DNA from 4 places in the Clostridium sp. CS1-1 genome. Region 4 is predicted to be linked to each of the others. Evidence: riboswitches for the same ligand, from Rfam matches in the RefSeq annotation. Region 4 holds a riboswitch; each other region holds the start of a gene.
The links. A riboswitch is a leader RNA that binds a small molecule or an ion and turns the genes downstream of it on or off. The one in region 4 is predicted to bind S-adenosylmethionine.

Region 1 (3,127 bases), 1.1 Mb from region 4:
ATCGCCTACTGTATAAGAAAGAAAGTTCATTTTCTAATTCTCTAATTTGTTCTTCAATCTTCAGGAATCTTTCCTGATCATATCCGATTAAATCCATCTTATTAACAGCAAATATAAGATGTTTTATACCTATTAAAGAACAGATTCTTGCGTGTATTCTTGTTTGAACAAGTACTCCTTGCTTTGCATCTACTAGTATGATAGCAAGATTTGCAAAGGATGCACCAACTGCCATATTTCTAGTATATTCTTCACGGCCTGGTGTATCAGCTACGATAAAGCCTCGTCTATCTGTTGTAAGATAATGATATGCTACATCAATTGTAATCCTCTGCTCACACTCTCTCCTTTGTGAACTTTAGTGTTATATAGCTTCTGCTTCCAATTTATCAAGATGTGATAATTCACTCATTATTTATTCCTCCCGCTATATCTATGTACTTTAAAACTATAGAATTCTGATTTGAAGAGTAACTTTACATAGAGGGATATATTAGTAATTATGAAGTATATTTAAATACTTTTTTATGAGTCTTAGCTTTTTCTTCTATCTGAGCTTTAGACGAATTAAAAGTATTTATAGTGCAGAAGAATTACTAGTATATCCCGGCGGATAAGTTACACTTTAAGCTTTTCCTAATCCATTCATAGAAGAAGCTATCATTTCCCCGGCAATTAGCCCTCTCCAAGCAAAAGCCCATCCTTGTTTTACTCCACCTACAATAACTGGAATAGCTGCTGGAAAAATTACCTCTTTATATAATGTATAGCCTTTAGCTCCCGTCATCTCGGCTACTCTTATATAATTAGGATTTAAATTTTTAATGCCACTTTCTATTGACATAGATACAGCAAACACTGAACCTATTATTAAATCTATATTTCTAAGTATTTCAAATTCCTTATTAGCTCCCTTGTATCTTTTACTTACACCCTCAATTCTTAGAGTCACCCCGTCCCCCTCCTAAACCTTTATGATGAATATAAACTGAATAATATCCTAATTGCTTTTGTGCAAATAACATATTTTTATATTGCTTGTTAACTTCAAGAGTTTGATTTACTTCTTCCGCTGTTTGTATAGGATCTTGCTCAATTCGTATATCTTCTTCATCTACTCTGAAATCTAAGTTTACCTCTGCTTTAACCTTTGCAACCTGTGAGTTAAATAACTCAAGGAATTTTTCTTCTCCTAATCTATGCACAATATATCTAATTCTAGCTTGATGTCTATTTGTTCTGTCTCCTTCTTGCTCAAAGACTTCTTTCATAGCCTGTGCATAATATAAAATATCTTTATCCTCTATGAAATCTGCAAGTTTTAAGGACATTCTAGGTCTTCCACCGAAACCTCCTCCTCCATAAACTTCAAAGCCTTCTACACCATTATTTATCTTAGCTATAAAACCTAAATCAGCCATAGTAGCATTTCCAGTATCCTCCGGAGTATTTGAGAAAGCTATCTTATATTTTCTTGGAAGCTGAAGAGCAGCAGGGTTTTTCATTAGGTGATTTATAACCGCTTTTACATAAGGAGTTACATCAAAAACTTCATCTATTGCTACTCCAGAAAGCGGTGAACATCCCACGTTTCTCACTGTGTCTCCACAAGCTCCTTTTGTAGTTATATCAACCTTTATAACATCTTTCATGATGTTATATATACTGCTCATTGGTAATGCTTGAAACTGAATATCCTGTCTAGTGGTGAAATGTATTTTTTTATGTCCATGTTTTTTGGACGCTTCACTTATAGCATGGAGCTGATTTAGCTCTATAACTCCACCTGTAGCTCTTAACCTTACCATATACGTGCCTTTAACTCTTTGTTTATAAACACCCATCGCAACAATACGTTTTCTGTATTCAGCAACGTCTAGTTCATCCCTATCACATAATTCAGCATTTACTTTAAATTCCTCAATACTTTTTAAAATTTCTTCTGTTATTTTGATCATCTTTATTCACCTTTCTTTAAATAATTACTTGTTTTACTAATTCTTAGTTATACAGTGATAAAGTAAAATGGTTGCTTAAATACATATTATCAAACTGCAAAACTTATTAGGTTATCCTTGAAACTGAATTTTCAATAAATTATAATTGCAATAACACTCATACGTTATAACTTTCTACTTTCATCTGTATTAACTAAGTTTTATTTTGCTGGAAATACCAAGACTTGAAAAAACATAAAATAAAAGGCTATTTTTCTTCAACATAAGAAAAACAGCCTTTTGTTTTAAGTTAGAATTATATCTAATCTTAAAATAAACTATCTTTCTTATCTACCAGGATATAATATCCTGTAGGAATTGACACCGATACATTTAAATAAAAATGCCGGTTGTCGGGTTTCATAGGGCCAGTCCCTCCACCACTCTGGATAAGAATACGAATATAACATATTGTGCATAATTATTCATTTTTCATATCATACTACACTTGAATTCCAGATTTGTCAACCATTTTTATTATCGAAAATCCTCGCCTCTATAGTAATAGTATTAAACTATTAATTTAATAACACCTGAATTAAGTTACAGATATTGATTTTAACGAAATTTCTCTATAGCACTTCCTATTATTTCAAACCCTCTTTCTATCTCCTCTATACTCACTCTTGAAAATCCAAGCCTTAAAGTATCAGATCCTTCACCATTTGTATAAAAAATATCTCCTGGAGTAAAGATAACTCCCTCTTCACAGCATTTGTCTAAAAGTTCTCTTGAACTTACTCCCTTTAATTTTATAAATATATGGAGTCCCCCTTCACCCATTATCTCTTTGCAAGGAATATATTTCTTAGCACATTCTAAAGCAAATTCATACTTTTCTCTATAGACTTTTCTTGCTTTTTTAATATACTTTTCAAAACTTCCACTTTGAAGATAATCGAAGAAGATTGCCTGATCCAAAGATGAAGTATGTATATTTCTACTTCTTTTTATGCTTTCTAAATATCCTATAAGCTTTTTATCCGCTAAAATCCATCCAACTCTTATACCTGGAAATAATATCTTAGAAAAACTACCTATGTATATTACACTATTTCCATTTCCACTAAGAGCTGCTATAGGAGAAACATGAGTACCAGAATATCTTAACTCTTCATTAAAGCCATCCT
Region 2 (3,127 bases), 1.9 Mb from region 4:
GACCTTCAGTTATGTATGGTATACAACCAACTATTGTTATAGTTTCTTTTCCACTTTTAACCCTAGACACTACGTAACCATTTTCCTCATTTTGAAATACTATATCTTCCACAACACCCTGTATTTCTTGCATAAGCTCGCTCCTATTTCTTTTTTGTGTTTCACTTTCACTTTATTTTAATTATAACATATTTTTTATAGTTAGTAGTTGAGAGTTAGAATTTAAAATTTCAACTCTTCACTCTTAATTCTTAACTAGTAAAAAAACTCTTATGCACAAGCATAAGAGTTTTTTTACTATAAATATTTCTTTATTTCTTCAACTTTACTTAAACCTTCCCATGGAACATTTACATCAGTTCTTCCAAAATGTCCATAAGCTGCAACTTGTTTGTATATCGGTGTTCTTAAATTTAATTCATTTATTATAGCAGCAGGTCTTAAATCAAACACCTTATTTACTATTTCTATGATCTTACCATCATCTATTTTACCTGTTCCAAAAGTATCAACAGTAATAGATACAGGTTTAGCTACTCCTATAGCATAAGCAACTTGTATTTCTAGCTTATCTGCAACTCCAGCAGCAACAAGGTTTTTAGCAACCCATCTTGCAGCATATGCAGCAGATCTATCAACCTTAGTTGGATCTTTTCCCGAGAATGCTCCACCGCCATGTCTACCATATCCACCATAAGTATCAACAATTATTTTTCTTCCAGTTAATCCTGCATCTCCTTGTGGGCCTCCAACAACGAATCTTCCTGTTGGATTTATAAAATACTTAGTATTATCATCTAAAAGATTTGCTGGTATAACAGGCTTTATTACATGCTCTAACATGTCTTTTTCTATTTGTTCACGAGTTGTCTCTGGATCGTGTTGAGTTGATATAACTATTGCATCAACTCTAACTGGTTTATCATTTTCATACTCCACAGTAACTTGTGTTTTTCCATCTGGTCTTAAGTATGTTAAAGTTTCACTTTTTCTTACTTCAGATAATCTTCTTGAAAGCTTATGAGCTAGACTTATTGGCATAGGCATATATTCAGGTGTTTCATTTGTAGCAAAACCAAACATCATTCCCTGATCTCCTGCACCTACAGCTTCCATTTTATCCATTTGTCCCATTTTAGACTCTAGAGCTTCATCAACTCCCATAGCTATATCTGATGACTGTTCATCTATTGAAGTAAGAACCGCGCATGTATCACAGTCAAATCCAAATTTAGCTCTAGTGTATCCTATTTCTTCTATAGTCTTTCTAACTAATCTTGGGATATCAACATAACAGTTAGTTGATATTTCTCCCATAACCATAACCATACCTGTAGTAACTGCTGTTTCGCAAGCTACTCTTCCATTTGGGTCTTTTTCTAATATAGCATCAAGAATAGAATCTGAAATCTGATCACAAATTTTATCTGGATGTCCTTCTGTAACTGATTCTGAAGTAAATAATCTTCTCATCACTTTGCCTCCTTTAAAACTTTTAAAATTAAAAATAAAAACCCCTTCTATAAGAAGAGGTTAAATAGCTTAACAACTCTCTTATCTTGCAGATCATTACTGCAGGAATTGGCACCTTAGCTTTAAAGCTGGTTGCCGGGTTTCATCGGGCCCTTTCCCTCCACCTCTCTTGATAAGAGTTATATTCAATTTTATATTATGTACTATGTATTTTTTAAAGTAAAATGCATTATGTCTAAAAAAAATAAAACACTTAAAAAGTGCTTTACTTATGGTGGAGGAGGACGGATTCGAACCATCGAAATCAATGATAACAGATTTACAGTCTGCCCCCTTTGGCCACTCGGGAACTCCTCCATATTTACTTGGTGCTGGCAGCAAGAATCGAACTCGCGACCTACTGATTACAAGTCAGTTGCTCTACCTGCTGAGCTATGCCAGCTTATTAATATTAACTTTTGGTGGGCACAACAGGGATCGAACCTGTGACCCCCTGCTTGTAAGGCAGGTGCTCTCCCGGCTGAGCTATGCGCCCTTATTATGGTGGAGGAAGATGGATTCGAACCATCGAAATCAATGATAACAGATTTACAGTCTGCCCCCTTTGGCCACTCGGGAATTCCTCCATATTTGCTTGGTGCTGGCAGCAAGAATCGAACTCGCGACCTACTGATTACAAGTCAGTTGCTCTACCTGCTGAGCTATGCCAGCTTATCTTGTTCTGTCGGTTTGTTTCTCAACCGATCTGACATGGATTAGTATACAATGTTATAAGAATATTTTCAACCCCATATAAGCTCATTTAACCAATATTTAGCTGTAATTTCTTTAAATTACTATGTATTTCTAATTTTTTCTCACTAATTCATTTTTATTTTTATCTTAAATTATAATAACTTGTCGACACAGAACATTTTACATAAACAGAGTTCTTGGCATCAGATGGAGTTTTAACTCCACCTGATGCTTAGAAATCGTTATCCAGGGACGTAGCCGCTCGCAACGTACCCTTGTAGAAAAGCAGATATCCCAAATCTCTGATTTGGTGATAGTCGCTTTCACAGAGTGCGAGGGAGTAAAGAGCGGGTAGTCATCGGATAAATACAATTTAATAATTACTAGATGATTATTTTTTCTAAATCTCTCTAATATCTTTTTAAATTAATGTCCTCGGCTTATGGCCTTGCTGCATAAGGGTTATAGAAAGATAAATAAAAAATAAACTGTGACAATCTATAGGCACAAGTACCTTTTTTGTCCCAGTTTTACTATTGCTCTATCGTTTCATTGATTGCAAGCTTACTTTCAATATATCTAATTTTATCATATTCTTTATCTGATAGTCTTTCTTTAAGTAATTTCATAACATCTCTTATATCGCTATTATCTGCTTTTATAAGATATTCTTTTACTTTCTGATAATCAACTACTGATAGCTTACTTGATACAGACATCAACTTAGATTTATCCGAATCTGTTAAACTGTGAATATTTCCATTCTCTGAATAATTGAATACAGCTATTTCTTCTTTTTTCTTATTTTTAATATCTTGCTTTACTGTAACGGAATTCTTATCATTTTTCTTCTTAATTTCTTCATTAGCTATCTTCATATTACTATCACTTTTCTCATTTTTAGAATTATAACCTATAT
Region 3 (3,127 bases), 1.1 Mb from region 4:
GGGTTATCCTGTCTTTATAAAGCCTAATAGTGGAGGCTCTAGTGTAGCTACAAATTTAATTAAGAAAAGAGAAGATGTAGAAAATGCAGTAAGACTAGCGTTAGATTATGACAAGGAAGTTATGATTGAAAAGTATATAAAAGGAGACGAAATAACTTGCTGCATGTTAGATGGAAAAATGATAGCTATAATTGCTATTAAACCTAAAACTAATTCTGATTTCTTTGATTACACAGCAAAATATGCTGATGGTGGAGCCGATGAGATAGTAGTGCAATTTGAAGAAGGTTTGCAAAAGCAAATTGAAGAAATGGCATTAAAATGCTGGAAGGTATTAAAGTGCAGTGTATATGTAAGAGTAGATATGATAATAAAGAATGGAGTTCCTTATTTACTTGAGCTTAATACTTTACCAGGTATGACTAAAAATAGTCTATTTCCTAAAGGGGCAAAGGCCGTAAATATGTCTTACAGTGATTTATTAAATGCGGTAACTGAATTATCTTTGAAAGAAAATAGATAAAATTGTAATGATGTCATAGAGTTTAGAATATAATTTAAAGATTGAAAGAACTAAACGTAAGAATTTCTTGTTATATTGCTAATTTACAAGAAAAATGCCTAATTTGTATAAATCTATGAGTAAAATATAAAAGTTGTTGACAGTATAGCAAAACGATGATACAATTTAAATCAATAAATTGAATAAAAACACTTGAACTTATCAAGAGTGGTGGAGGGACTGGCCCTATGAAGCCCAGCAACCAGTATTATTTCATTTAATAATACAATGGTGCTAATTCCTACAGCGTAAGCTGGAAGATGAGAGGATATCGTTGAGACTTTACAAGCTCGGGGTTTTCCTCGAGCTTTAATTATTTTGTTTTAAATGTTAATAATATCAGAAAAAAGATTCTAACTAAGCTAAAGATCCTGCTTTGCTAGTTGCGTTTTGTGAAAATATATATGCAGAAAAGGAATTTTAAATATCAGTTAGAACAAAACATATCTGATGTCAGCTTACTTCATAACTTACAGTTTATTAGATTAAAACTTTACAACGGTATAACTTTAATAAGTTACAAATGAACATTGTTAAATAAGCGATAATAGGAGAATTAATAGAATAATAGCAGACACATGAATTATGAGCTTTAAAATATTAGGACATCAATAGAAAGGAGAAAATATATGATTCAAATAAAAAATGTAAATAAAAGTTTTTCTGCTACAAAGGTTTTAAGTAATGTAACCCTAGATATACAAAAAGGTGAGATTGTAGGTATTGTAGGCCACAGCGGTGCTGGAAAGTCAACCCTTTTAAGATGTTTAAATGGGCTGGAGAGCTATGATAGCGGAAGTATAAAGATTATGAATAAAGAGGTAAAAAATTTAAGTGAAAAAGGAATGAGAGATTTTAGAAAAGGCCTTGGAATGATATTTCAAAACTTTAACCTTTTAAATAGAAAAAATGTATTTGAGAATGTAGCTCTTCCACTGGAAGTATGGAATTATAGCAAAGAGGATATAAAAGATAGAGTTACAAATTTACTTGAGCTTGTAGGATTAAAGGACAAAATGAATAGTATGCCTAGAGATTTAAGTGGAGGTCAGAAACAAAGGGTAGCAATAGCAAGAGCGCTCGCACTTCAACCAGAAGTTCTACTATGTGACGAGGCAACCTCTGCACTAGACCCAAACACAACAAAATCTATATTAAATCTTATTAAAGAAATAAATGAAAAGCTAAATATAACAGTAGTTATAGTTACTCATCAGATGGAAGTTGTGAAACAGATATGTTCTAAAGTAGCAATTATGGATAAAGGAGAAATTAAAAGTTTAGGAGATGCTGAAGAATTATTTTTAAAGCCAGATAAACACCTTGAAAAGCTGCTAGGAGAAGAGGAACTACTACCTATCGATGGTGTCAACATAAGACTATTCTTTCCTAAAGAGCAGAGTCAGAAGTCTATTATAACTTCTATGGCTAGAGAGCTTAATATAGATTTTTCTATAGTTTGGGGAAAGCTTGAAAAATTTAGAGACAATGTATTGGGAAGTCTTGTTATAAATACAACCCATGAAAATGAAGAGAACATTTGTAAGTTTTTAAGTACAAAATCTATAGCTTGGGAGGTAGTTCAAAATGATTAGTGATGTTTTATTTCCTGCTTTAGGACAGACTTTATATATGGTTTTAGTTGCTACTATTCTTGCGGTAATTATAGGATTTATGCCTGCAATAGTACTTGTTATAACTGATGAAAAAGGATTAAAACCCAATAAAACTATCTATAAAATTTTAGACTTTATAATAAATATTTTAAGATCTTTCCCTTTTATAATACTTATGATTGCCATATTCCCATTTACTAAACTTGTAGTTGGAAAAACTATAGGAACAACTGCAGCTATTGTGCCTTTAACTATAGCCGCTGCGCCTTTTGCAGCAAGAATAATAGAGTCTGCTATGAAAGAAGTAGATCCCGGAGTGATTGAAGCGGCAAGATCCTTCGGTGCAAGTAACTGGCAAATAATATTTAAGGTTATACTTAAGGAAGCAATTCCATCTATAATACTTGGAATTACTTTAACAGTTATAAGTGTAGTGGGATATTCAGCTATGGCAGGTGCTATAGGCGGTGGAGGACTAGGAGATGTAGCCATTAAATATGGATACTATAGATTTAAAACAGATATTATGGTTTATACTGTTGTAATCTTGATTGCTCTTGTACAGTTACTTCAAGGTGCAGGAAACTTTATGTATAAGAAATTAAGCAAGTAGTGTTATAGGTACTTGAGGATTGACAATGAAGGATGATTTAAAAATTATTAATAAATAAAAACTAGGAGGTATTTAACATGAAAAAAGGAAAAATTTTATCAATAGCAGTATCAGCATTATTAGTTTTAGGACTAGCAGGATGTGGACAAAAACAGGAGGCTGCTAAAACAAATGACACTAGCAAGGAAACTAAAAAGGTTATAAAGGTTGGGGCATCTCCAACGCCACATGCTGAAATTCTAAGAGAGGCTGTAAAACCTATACTTGCAAAAGAAGGCTATGATCTTCAAGTTGTTGAGTTCACAGACTATGTTACACCAAATACAGCTTTAGATG
Region 4 (3,127 bases):
ACAAAAGAATAAAATTTAAGGTCACAGTTACAATTAAACTGTGGCCTTAAGAATTGGTTATGAATTTGAAGGGAGATAAACAAAATGGAAATACAAAGATATATAGATCATACAATACTTAAACCAGAAGCAACAGAACAGCAGGTGATAAGGCTATGTGAAGAGGCTAGAAAATATAATTTTGCATCTGTTTGTGTGAATCCTTATTATACATCTTTAGTAAGAAAAGAACTTGAAGGAACAGATGTAAAAACTTGTGTCGTAATTGGGTTTCCTTTAGGAGCTAATACTAAAGAGGTTAAGGCCTTTGAGACAGAAAATGCCATTCAAAATGGAGCTCAAGAGGTTGATATGGTAATAAATGTTGGTGCCTTGAAGGATAAAATGTATGATGTTGTCGAAGAGGATATAAGATATGTTGTGGAACAAGCGAAAGGAAAGGCATTAGTCAAGGTTATTATTGAGACTTGTTTATTAACTGAAGAAGAAAAGGTAAAAGCTTGTGAACTGTCAGTTAAGGCTGGTGCAGATTTTGTAAAGACTTCCACAGGATTTAGCTCTGGTGGAGCAAAAGTAGAGGACGTGGTCTTAATGAGAAAAACTGTAGGAGCTGATGTTGGAGTAAAAGCTTCTGGGGGAATTAGAGATTTTGAGGCTACAAGAGCCATGATAGAAGCTGGTGCTAATAGAATTGGGGCAAGTGCAGGAATAAAAATTGTTGAGGAGTCTTCAAAGTAATAGGATATTACTGAGAATATAGTACTGGGTTACGTTAGTATGCCGATTATTACTATATTCTTTTTATTTGTATTGGTTAGTTATTATTCAAAAAGGACAATTGTGAAATATGAAATATTTGAATTGATATCTTTCAAATAGTGGTTGACTTTATTCTGTTAAATTGATATAATACAACAGTAAAATTAAATAGTAACTTCTTATCAAGAGTGGTGGAGGGACTGGCCCTATGATACCCGGCAACCCAAAAGTACGATGTGCTTTTAAAGGTGCTAAATCCAGCAGGTTTTACCTGGCAGATGAGGAAAGGTGTATTAACTTCTTGATTTATCTGCAAGAAGTTTTTTTATTGTCTAAAATTATGATACAAAGAACTAAAGATTACACCATTTATGAGTTTTAACATCAAAATTTAAATTGAAGGTTGTCTTAAAACAGTATAAATCAATAGCAATTTAAATAAGTTAGAACTTAACATCAATTGAAAAAGAGGAGGAGTTTATAATGAGTCAAAACAAAACAGGAAACCCATGGGCATTATTGCCATTTTTAATTTTTGTGGCTGTGTACATAATTACTGGAATTGTAACTAATGATTTTTATGCTTTGCCAGTTACGGTACCATTCTTAATAGCAGCTTTAGTAGCATTAGCCATGAATAGGAAGGAAAGTTTTAATAATAAATTAGAAAGATTTTGCTTGGGAGCTGCGGACACAAATATTATTTTAATGTGCATAATATTTATATTAGCTGGTTCCTTTGCTCAGGTAGCAAAGGATATGGGGGCTGTTGATTCTACTGTTAACCTTGGGTTAAGCATTTTGCCGAGTAATATTTTGATTGCAGGTGTGTTTATTATCGGATGTTTCATTTCAACTTCAATAGGGACTTCAATGGGAACAATTGCGGCTATAGCGCCTATGGCGGTAGGACTAGCTACTAAAACCGGTGTTCCAGTAGAACTTGCGTTAGCAGCGGTAGTAGGTGGAGCGATGTTTGGAGATAATCTTTCGATGATTTCAGATACAACAATAGCTGCTACTAAAACTCAAGGTTGTGAATTGAAAGATAAGTTTAAAGTTAATTTCAAAATTGTTCTTCCAGCAGCTGTAATAACCGCAATTATCCTTGCTGTCATTACAAGTGGAAAGGAAATTGCTTTAGTTGGTAATTATAGCTATTCGTTAATTAAAGTACTTCCTTATGTATTTGTCTTAATAGGTGCTTTAATTGGAGGGAATGTAATTCTGGTACTGATATTTGGTACTTTGTTTTCAGGGGTAGTGGGAATGGCAACAGGTGCCTTTAATTTAATAGGCTTTGCTCAATCGGCTGGAAAAGGAATTACAGGTATGTCTGATTTAGTTATCATGTCACTTTTGATAAGCGGAATGGTAGAGTTAGTTAAATATAACGGCGGAATTGATTTTATTATTAATTTTATAACAAAACGAATTAAGAGCAAAAAAGGTGCTGAATTTGGAATTGCTGCGCTTATAAGTGTAGTAGATGCATGTACAGCCAATAACACTGTAGCAATAGTTATGGTTGGTCCATTAGCAAAGGATATTGCAGATAAATTTGGAGTAGATCCAAGAAAGTCGGCTAGTCTATTAGATACTTTCTCCTGTTTTATTCAGGGAATTATACCTTACGGAGCTCAGATACTTGTAGCTGCTGGTGTAGCTAAAATATCTCCTATTTTAGTGATGAAGTATTTGTTCTATCCTTATTTAATGGGAGCTTGCGCTTTAATAGCAATTCTAACTGGATTACCTAAATTGAGACCGATAAATGTTAAGAATAATGAAGATAATAAAAAAACTGCTTAATGCTTGTAGTGTGAGTAAAGTGAAATAAAACTAGACTATAATGTCAGATAAGTTTTGAAGTATGAGCCAAGTAAACTCATACCTCAAAAGCTTATTAGCTTTTAATTTACGGATTTTTTAAGTCATAAAGATAAGAATATATGTTATGGTCAAATATAATCTATATTATATAATTTTTAAGTTAAGTTTAAGTATGAGTTTAAATGTTTGGTGCATTCATATATAAAAAATTATATTATATTTATGATTTAAATTGGCCTTAAGAACAGGAGATTTTATGATCAATGTAGAATAAATAAAGTAGGTCAAAAATTTGCACTTGTCATAAAGTGGAACTTGAGCCAAGTGGTAATATTAAGTCAGGTAATCATCGGATAAGATTTAAGTAGTTTTCAGGTAAATGGTAATCCACATCTGAAGAAAAAATCATTTCATATTTACAGCCATGAAATGATTTTATAACTCATAAAAAAGGTTTAGTTTTTATTGACTAAACCTTTTTTATTTACATACCTATAGGTAGATTATAATGTTTTAAAGGTACATCATTATTCTG

Region 1: it holds a riboswitch for S-adenosylmethionine, as region 4 does, so the genes downstream of both, AC0N0V_RS04245 (hypothetical protein) here and AC0N0V_RS09630 (Na+/H+ antiporter NhaC family protein) in region 4, are expected to answer to the same signal.
Region 2: it holds a riboswitch for S-adenosylmethionine, as region 4 does, so the genes downstream of both, metK (methionine adenosyltransferase) here and AC0N0V_RS09630 (Na+/H+ antiporter NhaC family protein) in region 4, are expected to answer to the same signal.
Region 3: it holds a riboswitch for S-adenosylmethionine, as region 4 does, so the genes downstream of both, AC0N0V_RS04195 (methionine ABC transporter ATP-binding protein) here and AC0N0V_RS09630 (Na+/H+ antiporter NhaC family protein) in region 4, are expected to answer to the same signal.

Annotation. Positions count from the first base shown of each region.
Region 1 is NZ_CM148680.1:953,953-957,079, reverse strand. Features, by position in the region: gene AC0N0V_RS04260 (hypothetical protein) at 1-30, opposite strand, end outside; partial or broken gene AC0N0V_RS04255 (GTP-binding protein) at 20-343, opposite strand; gene AC0N0V_RS04250 (ABC transporter permease) at 626-952, opposite strand; gene AC0N0V_RS04245 (hypothetical protein) at 936-1,958, opposite strand; SAM riboswitch class I at 2,282-2,393, opposite strand; gene pdxR (MocR-like pyridoxine biosynthesis transcription factor PdxR) at 2,556-3,127, opposite strand, start outside.
Region 2 is NZ_CM148680.1:152,347-155,473, reverse strand. Features, by position in the region: gene recD2 (SF1B family DNA helicase RecD2) at 1-133, opposite strand, end outside; gene metK (methionine adenosyltransferase) at 298-1,473, opposite strand; SAM riboswitch class I at 1,552-1,652, opposite strand; tRNA gene AC0N0V_RS00765 (tRNA-Tyr) at 1,746-1,830, opposite strand; tRNA gene AC0N0V_RS00760 (tRNA-Thr) at 1,840-1,915, opposite strand; tRNA gene AC0N0V_RS00755 (tRNA-Val) at 1,933-2,008, opposite strand; tRNA gene AC0N0V_RS00750 (tRNA-Tyr) at 2,015-2,099, opposite strand; tRNA gene AC0N0V_RS00745 (tRNA-Thr) at 2,109-2,184, opposite strand; gene AC0N0V_RS00740 (hypothetical protein) at 2,742-3,127, opposite strand, start outside.
Region 3 is NZ_CM148680.1:943,984-947,110, forward strand. Features, by position in the region: gene AC0N0V_RS04190 (D-alanine--D-alanine ligase) at 1-523, shown strand, start outside; SAM riboswitch class I at 719-829, shown strand; gene AC0N0V_RS04195 (methionine ABC transporter ATP-binding protein) at 1,192-2,157, shown strand; gene AC0N0V_RS04200 (methionine ABC transporter permease) at 2,150-2,791, shown strand; gene AC0N0V_RS04205 (MetQ/NlpA family ABC transporter substrate-binding protein) at 2,869-3,127, shown strand, end outside.
Region 4 is NZ_CM148680.1:2,057,376-2,060,502, forward strand. Features, by position in the region: gene deoC (deoxyribose-phosphate aldolase) at 85-738, shown strand; SAM riboswitch class I at 936-1,044, shown strand; gene AC0N0V_RS09630 (Na+/H+ antiporter NhaC family protein) at 1,243-2,571, shown strand.